3 regions of the Streptomyces sp. NPDC030245 genome follow, and region 3 is predicted to be linked to each of the others. Evidence: predicted binding sites of a transcription regulator. Region 3 holds the regulator's gene; each other region holds the start of a gene.
The links. Region 3 encodes HrcA, which represses chaperone genes, less so after heat shock. Its sites were predicted from a motif close to TTNGCACTCNGNNNNNCNGAGTGCNAA; they were not measured.

Region 1 (5,131 bases), on a different contig from region 3:
AGGGCGATGGCGTCGCCGCCGATGCCGCAGCAGAGATCGGCGAGCGAACGCACGCCGAGGGCCCGGAAACTCGTGGCGCGGTGGGCGGCGACGGAGGCGCGCGTGGACTGCTCGACGCCGTTCGGCGTGAAGAACATTCGGGCCGCGTCCTCGGCGCCGAACTTCGCCGCGGCCCGGCGGCGCAGCCGGGCCTGCGCGATGGCGGCGGAGACCAGGAGGGCCGGGTGCGTGCGGCGCAGCCGGGTGGCGGCGGCGAGCTCCTGCGCGGGCTCGACGTCCCGCACCTCGTCGAGCAGGGCCAGGCCCTCGTCGGTGCGCAGGGCGGCGAAGGCGGCGAGAGGGTCGCCGAGGTCGGCCCCGTGGCCGCTCGGCGTGTTCGGGTCGTTCACCTGCCCCATTGTGGGCCAGTCGGTGGATGGTGCGCGGCCGGTGGCGGTGTCGGGCCCTCGCACGGGCCATGGCCTGGGAGGATCCGGCGCCATGCAACTAGTAAGACAAAAAGAAGAATCCACCAGAAGACGGAAGAATCAAGTCCGTGTCCTGGTGGCCGTCCTCTCCGTCTCGGCGGTCGCCTCGGGCTGCGTCTCCGGAGACGGCTCCGACGGCGTGACAGGCGCCCACGGCCGGCAGCGGCTCGACGCCCCGCCCGCCCGCGCCCTCGACTCCTACGCCAGGAGACTCGCAGCGGTCCAGATGGCACGGGCCGCGGCGGCCAAGCGCTGGGGCCTCGCCAAGACCCCGCTGCCGGCACCCGCGCCGCCCAGGACCAAGCCGCGCATCACCACCCGCAAGGGCTTCGAGGTCGAGGGGCACGAGAACCTGCCACCGGTCTTCACGACCATCCCCACCAAGAAGAAGGTCGTCTTCCTGACCATCGACGACGGCGCCGAGAAGGACCCGGCGCTGCTGAGGATGATGAGCGACCTGCGGATCCCGTACACCGCGTTCCTCAGCGACTACCTCGTCAAGGAGGACTACGCCTACTTCAAGAAGATGCAGTCCCGCGGCGTCGTCCTGAACAACCACACCCTGAACCACCGCTACATGCCCGGACTCTCCTACGCGGCACAGCGCCGCGAGATCTGCGGCATGCAGAAGACCATCAAGAAGCGCTACGGCAAACGCCCCGAGCTCTTCCGGCCGCCGTACGGCAACTACAACGAGGACACCTTGCGCGCCGCCAAGGCCTGCGGGATCAAAGCGGTGCCCCTGTGGGCGGCGGAGGCCTTCGCCGACCGCATGGAGTGGCGCGAGTGGGACAAGGACCTGCACCCCGGCGACATCATCCTCACGCACTTCCGGGGGCGCGACGACTGGCAGGGCACCATGCCCGACATGGTCCGCCGGGTCATGAAGACGGTCACCGACAAGGGGTACGCGGTGGCCAGACTGGAGGACTACCTGTGACCCCGCGGGCGCGAGCACACCGCCGCCTCCTCGCCGGGGCCCTCCTGTGCGGAGCACTCGCGCCCGCACTGCTCACGGGCTGCGCGGAATCGGTGGACCCGATCGAAAGACTGGGCAGAAAGGCAGCGCAGAAACTCCCGTCCAGGCCCGGAGCCACGGACGCTCCGGATGCACCGCCCCGCTGTGGGCAGGCGTTCCGCTGGGCGGAACGGGTGGGCACAGCCCCCGGTGCCGGACCAGAGGAAACGAGGCACCCTCCTATCGCCGAGGGGGAACCCCGGACGACCGCAACCCGTTGCCCCGAAGGGGTGCCTCCCACCCCGATCCGCTGAAGCCCGGCGCAGCCGATTGGCACTCCGCTTGACCGAGTGCTAACCCGCGTCCTAGTCTCGCTTCTGGCACTCCCCACTGGAGAGTGCCAACACGCGACGGGCAGGTCCGGCACCCGCGACGACGGATCCACCTGGTCGCCACACCTCAGACTCTTAACCCCGTGAGATCTCCGAAGGGGGAGACCGGATCGTGACGACCGCCAGCTCCAAGGTTGCCATCAAGCCGCTTGAGGACCGCATTGTGGTCCAGCCGCTCGACGCCGAGCAGACCACGGCCTCCGGCCTGGTCATTCCGGACACCGCGAAGGAGAAGCCCCAGGAGGGTGCTGTCCTCGCCGTGGGCCCGGGCCGCTTCGAGAACGGCGAGCGCCTGCCGCTCGACGTGAAGGTCGGCGATGTCGTGCTGTACAGCAAGTACGGCGGCACCGAGGTGAAGTACAACGGCGACGAGTACCTCGTCCTCTCGGCCCGCGACGTGCTCGCGATCGTCGAGAAGTAATTCACCCAGCAGATTTACTTTCCGAGCTGCGCCCCTGGTCACCCCGCTGATTGCCGGGCGGCGAGGGGCGCAGTTCGTGACAACCGAGTTTTCGAGAGGGCTGAATCGCTCCCATGGCGAAGATCCTGAAGTTCGACGAGGACGCCCGTCGCGCCCTTGAGCGCGGCGTCAACAAGCTTGCCGACACCGTCAAGGTGACGATCGGCCCCCGCGGCCGCAACGTCGTCATCGACAAGAAGTTCGGCGCCCCGACCATCACCAACGACGGCGTCACCATCGCCCGCGAGGTGGAGGTCGACGACCCGTACGAGAACCTCGGCGCCCAGCTGGTGAAGGAGGTGGCGACCAAGACCAACGACATCGCGGGTGACGGCACCACCACCGCCACCGTGCTCGCCCAGGCCCTCGTCAAGGAAGGCCTGCGCAACGTCGCCGCCGGCGCCTCCCCGGCCGCCCTGAAGAAGGGCATCGACGCCGCCGTCGCGGCCGTCTCCGAGGAGCTCCTCGCCACCGCCCGTCCGATCGACGACAAGGCCGACATCGCGGCCGTCGCCGGTCTGTCGGCCCAGGACCCGCAGGTCGGCGAGCTCATCGCCGAGGCGATGGACAAGGTCGGCAAGGACGGTGTCATCACCGTCGAGGAGTCCAACACCTTCGGCCTGGAGCTCGACTTCACCGAGGGCATGGCCTTCGACAAGGGCTACCTGTCGCCGTACATGGTCTCCGACCAGGAGCGTATGGAGGCCGTCCTCGACGACCCGTACATCCTGATCCACCAGGGCAAGATCTCCTCGATCCAGGACCTCCTGCCGCTCCTGGAGAAGGTCATCCAGGCCAACTCCTCGAAGCCGCTCCTGATCATCGCCGAGGACGTCGAGGGCGAGGCCCTGTCGACCCTGGTCGTGAACAAGATCCGCGGCACCTTCAACGCCGTCGCGGTGAAGGCCCCCGGCTTCGGCGACCGCCGCAAGGCGATGCTCGGCGACATGGCCACCCTCACCGGTGCCACCGTCATCGCCGAGGAGGTCGGCCTCAAGCTCGACCAGGTCGGCCTCGACGTGCTGGGCACCGCCCGCCGCGTCACCATCACCAAGGACGACACCACGATCGTCGACGGCGGCGGCAACAAGGCCGACGTCGAGGGCCGCGTCTCCCAGATCAAGGCCGAGATCGAGGCCACGGACTCCGACTGGGACCGCGAGAAGCTCCAGGAGCGCCTCGCGAAGCTGGCCGGCGGCGTGTGCGTCATCAAGGTCGGCGCCGCCACCGAGGTGGAGCTGAAGGAGAAGAAGCACCGTCTGGAGGACGCCATCTCCGCGACCCGCGCCGCGGTCGAGGAGGGCATCGTCTCCGGTGGTGGCTCCGCCCTGGTGCACGCCGCCAAGGTGCTCGGCGACTCCCTCGGCAAGGAGGGCGACGAGGCCACCGGTGTCGCCGTCGTCCGCCGCGCCGCCGTCGAGCCGCTGCGCTGGATCGCCGAGAACGCCGGCCTGGAGGGTTACGTCATCACCTCCAAGGTCGCCGAGCTGGAGAAGGGCTTCGGCTTCAACGCCGCGACCGGCGAGTACGGCGACCTGGTCAAGGCCGGCGTCATCGACCCGGTCAAGGTCACCCGCTCCGCCCTGGAGAACGCCGCGTCCATCGCCTCCCTGCTCCTGACGACCGAGACCCTGGTCGTCGAGAAGCCGGCGGAGGAGGAGGCCGAGGCGGGTCACAGCCACGGTCACGGTCACTCCCACTGATCCCAGGCACAGCGCACGCCGAGGCCCGGTGCCCCCGATACGGGGGTGCCGGGCCTCGGCCGTTGGCAGGATGGGCGGATGAGAGCGTGGGGAAGCCGTCCGGACCCGATGAGCCATCCTGAACCGGGCAGTCGTTCGGTGTCGGCAGGCCGGGACATCGGCGTGGCCGTCACGGGCGACCACAACCACGTCGTCCTGTCGCCGCCGGTGCGCTCCGCCTACTGGGAGCAGGTGCGCCGCATCGCCCCACCCGAACTCGTCGACCGCGACCGGGAACTCGCCGAGCTGGCCGCCTTCTGCCGCGCCGACTCCGGTCCCGCGTACGCCTGGTGGCGGGCGGACGCCTGGGCGGGCAAGTCCGCGCTCATGGCCTGGTTCGCTCTGCACCCGCCGCCCGGGGTACGGATCGTGCCGTTCTTCGTAACGGCCCGCCTCGGCGCGCAGAACGACGTGGTGGCGTACGCCGACGTCATACTCGAACAGCTGGCGGAGATCGCGGGCGAAGGCCTGCCGGGCCGGCTGACCGAATCCACCCGCGAAGCCCACCTGCTGCGCCTGTACGGAACGGCCGCCCAGGTCTGCGCCGAGCGCGGCGAGCGCTTGATCCTGCTTCTGGACGGCCTGGACGAGGACCAGGGAGTGACGACGGGTTCGGGCGCGCACAGTGTCGCCGGCCTGTTGCCCCGAGACATGCCGGCCCTCCGTGTCCTGGTGTCGGGCCGCCTCCACCCGCCCCTGCCGCGGGACGTCCCGACCGGCCACCCGCTGCGCGACCCGTCGGTCGTACGGACGCTGGCCCCCTCTCCGTACGCCGAGGTCATCCGCGTCGAGGCCGAACGCGAACTGAAACGGCTGCGGGAGGCGGGCGACCTGGAGCGCGCGCTGCTCGGCCTGATCACCGCCGCGGGCGGCGGCCTGACGGACGGCGATCTGGTGGAGCTGACGGCAGCGGTGCCGTACGAGGTGCGGGACGTGCTGCGCACGCGCGCGGGGCGCACGTTCGCCCTACGCGGGGAGGCGTATTTGCTCGCACACGAGGAACTGCGGGCCCAGGCCGTGGAGATGCTGGGGCCGAGGGTGCTCGCCGAGCACCGTCAGAGGTTGCACGTATGGGCGCGGTGGTGGCGGGAGCACGGCTGGCCGGCCAGTAC
Region 2 (5,131 bases), on a different contig from region 3:
GATCTTCGCCTGCGCCGAGTGTTTCGGCCCCCTCGAAGTCGCGTACGACCTGCCCCTCGGCGACCCGGAAGCCCTCCGCAAGCAGATCGAGGCCGGCCCCGCCAACATCTGGCGCTACGCCCCGCTGCTCCCCGTCCCCGCCGACGTGGCCGACAAGCCGAACCTCAACCCCGGCTGGACCCAGCTCGTCAAGGCCGACAACCTCGCCCGTGAACTCGGCGCCCAGCAGGGCAAGTTGTTCGTCAAGGACGACTCGGGCAACCCCACGCACTCCTTCAAGGACCGCGTCGTCGCGCAGGCCCTCGAGGCGGCGCGCGCCTTCGGGTTCACCACGCTCTCCTGCTCCTCCACCGGCAACCTCGCGGGCGCCGTCGGCGCCGCCGCCGCCCGCGCGGGCTTCCGCTCCTGCGTCTTCATCCCGCACGACCTGGAGCAGGGCAAGGTCGTCATGGCCGCGGTCTACGGCGGTGAACTCGTCGGCATCGAGGGCAACTACGACGACGTGAACCGCTTCTGCTCCGAGCTCATCGGCGACCCGCTGGGCGAGGGCTGGGGCTTCGTCAACGTCAACCTGCGGCCGTACTACGGCGAGGGCTCCAAGACCCTCGCGTACGAGATCTGCGAGCAGCTCGGCTGGGAGCTGCCCGACCAGCTCGTCATCCCGATCGCCTCCGGCTCGCAGCTCACGAAGATCGACAAGGGGCTGAAGGAGCTCATCGCCCTCGGTCTGGTGGCCGACAAGCCGTACAAGATCTTCGGTGCGCAGGCCGAGGGGTGCTCGCCCGTGTCGGCCGCCTTCAAGGCCGGGCACGACGTGGTCCGGCCCCAGAAGCCGAACACCATCGCCAAGTCGCTGGCCATCGGCAACCCCGCCGACGGGCCGTACGTCCTCGACATCGCGCGCCGCACGGGCGGGGCGGTGGAGGACGTGAACGACGAGCAGGTCGTCGAGGCGATCAAGCTTCTCGCCCGCACGGAAGGGATCTTCGCGGAGACCGCGGGGGGTGTGACGGTGGGCGTCACGAAGAAGCTCTTCGAGGCGGGGCTCCTCGACCCGGCGCTCACCACGGTCGTGCTCAACACCGGGGACGGCCTCAAGACGCTGGACGCTGTCGCTGAGACGTCGCAGGCCACGGCGACCATCAAGCCGAGCCTTGAGGCGTTTCGCTCCGCGGGTCTTGCCGGCCAGGCGCCGTAGGGCCCGAGCCCTTCGTCCCGACTGCGGGTCCGCTGTGGCTGGTCGCGCCCACGCGGCGGAGCCGCATATCGAAACAGCCCCGCGCCCCTGGAGGGGCGGCCCCTGAAAGGGGCGCCCCCCGTGATCTATCGAGGTGAATCCCATGAGTGTCAACGTCCGTATCCCCACCATCCTGCGCACCTACACCGGTGGCAAGGCCGAGGTCGCCGCCGAGGGGGCGAATCTGGGGGAGGTCATCGCCGATCTGGAGAAGAACCACGCCGGGATCGCCGCCCGCGTCCTGGACGACCAGGGCAAGCTGCGCCGCTTCGTCAACGTGTACGTGAACGACGACGACGTCCGTTTCGAGCAGGGCCTGGAGACGGCCACGCCGGACGGCGCGGGCGTCTCGATCATTCCCGCCGTGGCTGGTGGCTGACATTTTCGCAAGTACCCTGCGTTAACTGAATTGCCCCCTCCGCGAGAGAAACGGAGGGGGCAATTCTGCTTGGTTGAGCGCGGTACAGTTGAGGTGCGTGCTTCGCCGTCAGTGCCGAGTGCATATACGAAGTCGGTCCGGAGCCGACAAGAAGTAGCCAAAGCGCACTGCCCATTCAAGCCTTATGCGCCTTTTGTCCGGCCCGACTTGCCCTGGATTCCGGTGAATTCTCCGCATATTACCGATCGGGCGCGCCCAGAATTCTCGTCCGATTGACCTGTTGCAGACGGCAGTTGGACAGATACATTCAGCGGCGGTCGACGCGTTCCGGCGCACACCCCCAATCAGTGGGGGGTGAGGTCTGACCCGGGTCCGCGAAGTGCGGTCCTGTGCAAGGGCCAGTAATAGGGGAGTTAGGCATGGCTCAGGGCACCGTCAAGTGGTTCAACGCGGAGAAGGGGTACGGCTTCATCGCGGTCGACGGTGGTGCGGATGTTTTCGTCCACTACAGCGCGATCCAGATGGACGGCTACCGCACCCTTGAAGAAGGTCAGCGAGTCGAGTTCGAGATCTCGCAGGGCCAGAAGGGTCCGCAGGCGGACATGGTCAAGCTCGCCGTCTAGCTCGGCGCGACCGACCACCGAAGCACGCACCGCGAGGGGCTCGTATCCCACCAGGGGTACGGGCCCCTCGTGTGTGCCCACGCTCCCGTGCTCCCGCGCGCCGGGCGGATCTGGCGGGAGCACCTTGCACTCGTGGGGGTCGAGTGCTAATCATTGGGCTTAGCACTCTCCCAGTGAGAGTGACAGAACTTGGATCGGGTCGGTGAGGTCCGCGGGCCGCGTGGGGCAAGGAACCACACGGCACGCAGTCCGTCCGTCGCGGGCACCAGCACGGTCCGTTTTTGCTTGCCACCCCGTCCGGGAGGACCACTTCACATGGCCAAGATCATCGCGTTCGACGAGGAGGCACGGCGCGGCCTCGAGCGCGGCATGAACCAGCTCGCCGACGCCGTCAAGGTGACCCTGGGCCCCAAGGGTCGCAACGTCGTCCTCGAGAAGAAGTGGGGCGCCCCCACGATCACCAACGACGGTGTCTCCATCGCCAAGGAGATCGAGCTCGAGGACCCGTACGAGAAGATCGGTGCCGAGCTGGTCAAGGAGGTCGCGAAGAAGACGGACGACGTCGCCGGTGACGGCACGACGACCGCGACCGTCCTGGCCCAGGCCCTGGTGCGCGAGGGTCTGCGCAACGTGGCCGCCGGTGCCAACCCGATGGCCCTCAAGCGCGGCATCGAGAAGGCCGTCGAGGCCGTCTCCGGCGCCCTGCTCGAGCAGGCGAAGGATGTCGAGACCAAGGAGCAGATCGCTTCGACGGCCTCCATCTCCGCCGCCGACACCCAGATCGGCGAGCTCATCGCCGAGGCGATGGACAAGGTCGGCAAGGAAGGCGTCATCACCGTCGAGGAGTCCCAGACCTTCGGTCTGGAGCTGGAGCTCACCGAGGGTATGCGCTTCGACAAGGGCTACATCTCGGCGTACTTCGCCACCGACATGGAGCGTATGGAGGCGTCGCTCGACGACCCGTACATCCTGATCGTCAACTCCAAGATCTCCAACGTGAAGGACCTCCTTCCGCTCCTGGAGAAGGTCATGCAGTCGGGCAAGCCGCTGCTGATCATCGCCGAGGACGTCGAGGGCGAGGCCCTGTCGACCCTGGTCGTCAACAAGATCCGTGGCACCTTCAAGTCCGTCGCCGTCAAGGCCCCGGGCTTCGGTGACCGCCGCAAGGCCATGCTCGGCGACATCGCCATCCTCACCGGTGGCACCGTCATCTCCGAGGAGGTCGGCCTCAAGCTGGAGAACGCCGGTCTCGACCTGCTCGGCCGCGCCCGCAAGGTCGTCATCACCAAGGACGAGACGACCATCGTCGACGGCGCCGGTGACAGCGACCAGGTTCAGGGCCGCGTCAACCAGATCCGCGCCGAGATCGAGAACAGCGACTCGGACTACGACCGCGAGAAGCTCCAGGAGCGCCTGGCGAAGCTCGCGGGCGGCGTGGCCGTCATCAAGGCCGGTGCCGCGACCGAGGTCGAGCTCAAGGAGCGCAAGCACCGCATCGAGGACGCCGTCCGCAACGCGAAGGCGGCCGTCGAGGAGGGCATCGTCGCCGGTGGTGGCGTGGCCCTGCTCCAGGCCTCCCAGGTCTTCGAGAAGCTGGAGCTCGACGGCGACGAGGCCACCGGTGCCGCCGCCGTGAAGCTGGCCCTCGAGGCCCCGCTGAAGCAGATCGCCGTCAACGCCGGCCTGGAGGGCGGTGTCGTCGTCGAGAAGGTGCGCAACCTGACCGTCGGCCACGGCCTGAACGCCGCGACCGGTGAGTACGTCGACATGATCGCCGAGGGCATCCTCGACCCGGCGAAGGTGACCCGTTCCGCCCTTCAGAACGCCGCCTCCATCGCCGCGCTGTTCCTCACCACCGAGGCCGTCATCGCCGACAAGCCGGAGAAGGCCGCCGCGGGCGCCGCTCCGGGCGGCATGCCGGGCGGTGACATGGACTTCTGATCGACCTCTGGTTGATCACTGTCCTCACGTACCGAGGGCGGCACTCCTTCGCAGGAAGGGGTGCCGCCCTCGGGCGTTTTCCGGGGTACCGGGTTCCGGGTTACGGCAGACGGTCCAGGATCCAGGTGCAGAGTTCCTCGGTGACCAGGGTGTGGCCCTCGTTCTTCGAGGCGCAGAGGAATTCGTCCAGTTCGCTCTCCTCCTCCGCGGAGGCCGTGACCGGGTCGTACAGCTTGTCGTGGGTGTCGATGTCGCGCAGGGCGATCGCGCTGACCGTCGGCACGAAGCAGTGCTCGCGGAAGTCCGCCTCGCAGCCGAGGCCGATCAGCGCGGGGATCTTGTTCAGCTCGTCGGCGAGGATGCCGAACCCCTCCAGGGTGCCGCCCGGCGCGCCGTCGATCTCGGGCAGGCCCGTGGTGCGGATGCGGGGCCTGCGCAGGGTCACCACGCGCAGCTGGGCGACGAGCTGGTCCTCGCCCGCGGACTGCGTGTACAGGTGGGTGCCGGTGATGGCGAGGCCCTTGCCGTGGAAGGCCTGCTCGCCGGCCGGGATGCCGTTGCTCTCGCCGATGCGGGAGCCGTTGGCCACGCCGATCTTCTTCGGCCGCGAGGGCCAGCGGCCCACCCGGTCGAGCTCGGCGAGGAAGGTGCCGCGCTCCTTGTCGGTGTCGGGGGTGTCGCCCCACTCGCTGATGTGCTGCCACAGCAGCTGGCGGGCGGCCGGGCTGTTCATCTGGTTCGAGAACGCCGCGTTGAGACGCCGGATGTAGTGCGCGAACGACTGCAACGCGATGGGGATCCAGGCGCCGCGGTGCGGGCTGTCGTACGAGAAGTACAGGGCTGTCTGGTGGTCGTTCTCGCCCGTCCCGCCGTCGTGCTCCATCTTGGCGAGCGCGTACCGGGTGACGAGTCCGCCCATGCTGAACCCGCCGACGGTCAGCGGGTGATCGC
Region 3 (5,131 bases):
ACCTAGGGCAGGGTGACGAAGTCGATCAGTTCTTCCACCCGGCCCAGGAGCGGGGGCTCCAGGTCCTTGTAGGAGTGGACCGAGCCCAGGATGCGCTGCCATGCCGCGCCCGTGTTCTCCGGCCACCCCAGGGCCCTGCACACCCCCGTCTTCCAGTCCTGCCCGCGCGGCACGCGGGGCCACCCGGGGATGCCGACGGAGGCGGGCTTCACCGCCTCCCAGACGTCGATGTAGGGGTGGCCGACCACCAGGGCGTGCGCGCTGGTGACCTCCGCCGCGATGCGGGACTCCTTGGAGCCGGGGACCAGGTGGTCGACGAGGACGCCGAGGCGGGCGTCGGGGCCGGGGGCGAAGTCCGCGACGATCGCGGGGAGGTCGTCGATGCCTTCCAGGTACTCGACGACGACGCCCTCGATGCGCAGGTCGTCGCCCCAGACGCGTTCGACGAGTTCGGCGTCGTGACGGCCCTCCACGTAGATGCGTCCCGCGCGGGCGACCCTGGCCCGCGCCCCGGGGACGGCCACCGAACCGGAGGCGGTGCGGGAGGGACGTACGGGAGCAGGGGCCTGCGCGGGGCGGACCAGGGTGACCGGGCGGCCCTCCAGGAGGAAGCCGCGGGGCTCCATCGGGAACACGCGGTGCTTGCCGAAGCGGTCCTCCAGCGTCACCGTCGGGCCCTGCGCCGTCTTCTCGCAGCGGATCACCGCCCCGCAGAAACCGGTGCTCAGCTCCTCGACCACGAGGCCGGCGTCCGCCGCCACCTCCGGTACGGGCTTCGGCTTCTTCCAGGGAGGCGTGAGGTCGGCGGAGTACTGGCGCATTCCGGTGACGATAGGAAGAGCGGAGGGTGTTGCGGTCACGACACGCCGAAGCGGGCGGCCAATGTGGCGCGTTGCGCCCGGACAAATGCCGCATTCACCGTCGCGCCGTGCCCGGGGACGTACAGCGCGTCCTCGCCGCCCAGGTCGAGGAGTCGGTCCAGCGCCGCCGGCCAGTGGTTCGGCGCCGCGTCCGGGCCCGCCTGCGGTTCGCCCGACTCCTCGACGAGGTCGCCGCAGAAGACGACCTCCGGTCCGCCGTCGGTGCCGGGGACGAGGACCGCCAGGTCGTGGCCCGAGTGGCCGGGGCCGATGTTGGCGAGCAGCACCTGGAGGCCGCCCAGGTCGAGCGTCCACTCCCCGCACACCAGGTGGTGCGGGCGGATCAGGAGGTCGGCCGCCTCCGCCGCCGCGTCCGCGGCCAGGCCGTGGCGCACCGCGTCCTCGCGGAGCTCCTCGCGGCCCTCGGTGAGGACCGTGTCGATGCCCACCGCCCCGTACACCTCCACGCCCGCGAAGGCGGCACCGCCGAGGACGTGGTCGAAGTGCGGGTGGGTGAGTGCGAGGTGCGTCACTCTGCGGCCACCGCCGAGGATCCGCCGGGCCTGGGTCCGCAGGGCCGCGCCCTCCGCCAGACTCGACCCGGCCTCGACCATGAGGGCCGCGTCGTCCCCGACGACCAGCCCCGCCGTGCAGTCCCAGACGGGCAGGCGCCGCCGCCCCACGCGCGGTGCGAGCCGCTCCCAGCCCGCCGCTTCCCATGCCGGCGTCACGTTCATACGGTGACGCTATCCGCACGCGCGGTGTTCGGCAGCCGCTGTCTTGCCGGGGCCGTACCCGACGGCCGTACACTGGCCCAATTGAAAGGCTGGCACTCGCCCGCGGTGAGTGCCAGGCGGGGCTCACAGAGACAGCTGGAGGTGTGCGCGATGCTCAGTGAACGCAGGCTCGAAGTGCTGCGCGCCATCGTCCATGACTATGTGGGGACGGAGGAGCCCGTCGGTTCGAAGGCGCTCACCGAGCGGCACCGTCTGGGGGTCTCCCCGGCCACCGTCCGCAACGACATGGCGGCGCTGGAGGAGGAAGGGTTCATCGCCCAGCCCCACACCAGCGCGGGGCGCATCCCGACCGACAAGGGCTATCGGCTGTTCGTCGACAAGCTCGCCGGCGTCAAGCCGATGACCGCGCCCGAGCGCCGTGCCATCCAGAACTTCCTCGACGGCGCCGTGGACCTCGACGACGTCGTGGGGCGCACGGTGCGGCTGCTCGCGCAGCTGACCCGGCAGGTCGCCGTCGTGCAGTACCCGTCGCTCACCAGGTCGACGGTGCGGCACGTGGAGCTGCTCTCGCTCGCTCCGGCCCGGCTGATGCTCGTCCTGATCACGGACACGGGCCGGGTCGAGCAGCGCATGATCGACTGCCCGGCGCCGTTCGGCGAGACCGCGCTCGCGGACCTGCGGGCCAGGCTGAACAGCAGGGTCGCGGGGCGGCGGTTCGCGGATGTGCCACAGTTGGTGCAGGACCTGCCCGAGGCCTTCGAGACCGAGGACCGCGGCACGGTCGCGACGGTCCTCTCCACCCTCCTCGAAACGCTCGTGGAGGAGACCGAAGAACGGCTGATGATCGGCGGCACCGCCAATCTCACCCGCTTCGGACATGACTTTCCCCTCACCATCCGGCCCGTTCTCGAAGCCCTCGAGGAGCAGGTCGTGCTCCTCAAGTTGCTTGGTGAGGTGCAGGATTCGGGCATGGCCGTACGGATCGGTCACGAGAACGCCCATGAGGGGCTCAGCTCCACGTCCGTGGTCTCGGTCGGCTACGGTTCGGGAAGCGAGGCAGTCGCCAAACTCGGCGTGGTCGGACCGACCCGCATGGACTATCCGGGAACGATGGGAGCAGTACGCGCAGTGGCACGTTACGTCGGACAGATCCTGGCGGAGTCGTAAGTGGCCACGGACTACTACGCCGTACTCGGCGTGCGCCGCGACGCTTCCCAGGACGAGATCAAGAAGGCCTTCCGGAGGCTGGCGCGTGAGCTTCACCCGGATGTGAATCCGGACCCGAAGACTCAGGAGCGCTTCAAGGAGATCAACGCCGCGTACGAGGTGTTGTCGGACCCGCAGAAGAAGCAGGTCTACGACCTCGGCGGCGACCCCCTGTCCCAGGCGGGCGGCGGCACAGGCGCGGGCGGCTTCGGCGCCGGTGGCTTCGGCAACTTCTCCGACATCATGGACGCGTTCTTCGGGACGGCGTCGCAGCGTGGCCCGCGGTCGCGCACGCGCCGCGGCCAGGACGCCATGATCCGCCTGGAGATCGACCTCGAAGAGGCCGCCTTCGGGACCACCAAGGACATCCAGGTCGACACGGCTGTCGTCTGTACGACGTGCAGTGGTGAGGGTGCCGCGCCCGGTACCTCCGCACAGACCTGTGACATGTGCCGCGGTCGCGGTGAGGTGTCGCAGGTCACGCGGTCCTTCCTCGGCCAGGTCATGACCTCGCGGCCCTGCCCGCAGTGCCAGGGCTTCGGCACCGTCGTGCCGACGCCGTGCCCGGAGTGCGCCGGTGACGGCCGCATCCGGTCGCGCCGGACGCTGACCGTGAAGATCCCGGCCGGTGTCGACAACGGCACGCGGATCCAGCTCGCGGGCGAGGGCGAGGTCGGCCCCGGCGGCGGCCCCGCCGGCGACCTCTACGTCGAGATCCACGAGCTGCCGCACGCCGTCTTCCAGCGGCGCGGCGACGATCTGCACTGCACGGTGACGATCCCGATGACCGCGGCGGCCCTCGGCACGAAGGTGCCGCTGGAGACGCTGGACGGCCTGGAGGAGATCGACATCCGGCCCGGTACGCAGTCCGGGCAGTCCGTGCCGCTGCACGGGCGTGGCGTCACGCACCTGCGCGGTGGCGGCCGCGGTGACCTCATCGTGCACGTCGAGGTCCTCACGCCGACGAAGCTCGACCCCGAGCAGGAGCGGCTGCTGCGGGAGCTGGCGCAGCTGCGCGGGGAGGAACGGCCCACGGGGCAGTTCCAGCCGGGGCAGCAGGGGTTGTTCTCGCGGCTCAAGGATGCGTTCAACGGGCGGTAGCGCCTTGAGCGGTGTTCTTTGGCCCCCGGCGACGGGTTCCGTCGCCGGGGGCCTTTTTGTTCGGCTGCGGGTTCGTGGGGGCTGGTCGCGCAGTTCCCCGCGCCCCTTGAAGGCCCGTCCCGGGCCCCTTCAGGGGCGCGGGGAACTGCGCGAGCGAGCCGCGACGGCCGGTAGACGCCGACGGGGGAGCGTGGGCAGACGGGGCGGCGCACGCCCGGTGCGGGGTGCGCGATTCGGTCCGGGTCACAGAGCGTGGCACGATGCGTGCATGTCCTCCGCACTGACCGATCTCTGCCGCCACCCGATCGTGCAGGCCCCCATGGCGGGCGGCGCCTCGGGGCCGCAGCTGGCCGCGGCCGTCGCCGAGGCCGGCGGGCTCGGGTTCCTCGCCGCCGGGTACAAGACGGCCGACGGGATGTACCAGGAGATCAAACAGGTGCGGGGGCTGACCTCGCGTCCCTTCGGCGTCAATCTGTTCATGCCGCAGCCCGACACCGCGGACCCCGCCGCCGTCGAGGTGTACCGCAACCAGCTCGCCGGCGAGGCCACCTGGTACGAGACGGAGCTCGGCGACCCGGACAGCGGGCGGGACGACGGGTACGACGCCAAGCTCGCGATCCTCCTCGACGACCCGGTGCCGGTCGTCTCCTTCACTTTCGGGTGCCCCACCCGCGACGTCCTGGACGCCTTCGCGCGCGTCGGCACGGTGACCGTCGTCACCGTCACCACGGCCGAGGAGGCCCAGACCGCGCAGTGGGCCGGTGCCGACGCCGTGTGCGTGCAGGGCGTCGAGGCGGGCGGCCACCAGGGCACGCACAAGGACAACCCCGAGACCGACGGCTGCGGGATCGGGCTGCTCTCCCTCATCACCCAGGTCCGCGAGACCGCGCAGATCCCGATCGTCGCGGCCGGCGGCCTGATGCGGGGCGCGCAGATCGCCGCAGTGCTCGCGGCGGGCGCGGACGCCGCGCAGCTCGGCACGGCGTTCCTGGTCACCCCCGAGTCGGGCGCCAACGCCCTGCACAAGCAGGCCATGACCAACCCGCTGTTCGTACGGACCGAGCTGACCCGGGCGTTCTCCGGGCGCCCCGCGCGCGGCCTCGTCAACCGCTTCATGCGCGAGCACGGCCCCTACGCCCCCGCCGCCTACCCCCAGGTCCACCACCTCACCAGCGGGCTGCGCAAGGCCGCGGCGAAGGCCGGTGACGCGCAGGCCATGGCGCTCTG

Region 1: the regulator HrcA is predicted to act here: its motif matches at 1,756-1,782, upstream of groES (co-chaperone GroES).
Region 2: the regulator HrcA is predicted to act here: its motif matches at 2,399-2,425, upstream of groL (chaperonin GroEL).

The regions. Positions count from the first base shown of each region.
Region 1 is NZ_JBVICF010000012.1:267,413-272,543, forward strand. It holds gene ACZ4Z4_RS30180 (class I SAM-dependent methyltransferase) at 1-398, opposite strand, end outside; gene ACZ4Z4_RS30185 (polysaccharide deacetylase family protein) at 481-1,407, shown strand; gene groES (co-chaperone GroES) at 1,930-2,238, shown strand; gene groL (chaperonin GroEL) at 2,352-3,980, shown strand; gene ACZ4Z4_RS30200 (hypothetical protein) at 4,119-5,131, shown strand, end outside.
Region 2 is NZ_JBVICF010000004.1:162,828-167,958, forward strand. It holds gene thrC (threonine synthase) at 1-1,198, shown strand, start outside; gene ACZ4Z4_RS12780 (MoaD/ThiS family protein) at 1,341-1,616, shown strand; gene ACZ4Z4_RS12785 (cold-shock protein) at 2,036-2,239, shown strand; gene groL (chaperonin GroEL) at 2,555-4,180, shown strand; gene ACZ4Z4_RS12795 (esterase/lipase family protein) at 4,281-5,131, opposite strand, start outside.
Region 3 is NZ_JBVICF010000001.1:456,888-462,018, reverse strand. It holds gene ACZ4Z4_RS02060 (DUF3097 domain-containing protein) at 3-821, opposite strand; gene ACZ4Z4_RS02055 (MBL fold metallo-hydrolase) at 857-1,591, opposite strand; gene hrcA (heat-inducible transcriptional repressor HrcA) at 1,748-2,764, shown strand; gene dnaJ (molecular chaperone DnaJ) at 2,765-3,904, shown strand; gene ACZ4Z4_RS02040 (nitronate monooxygenase) at 4,173-5,131, shown strand, end outside.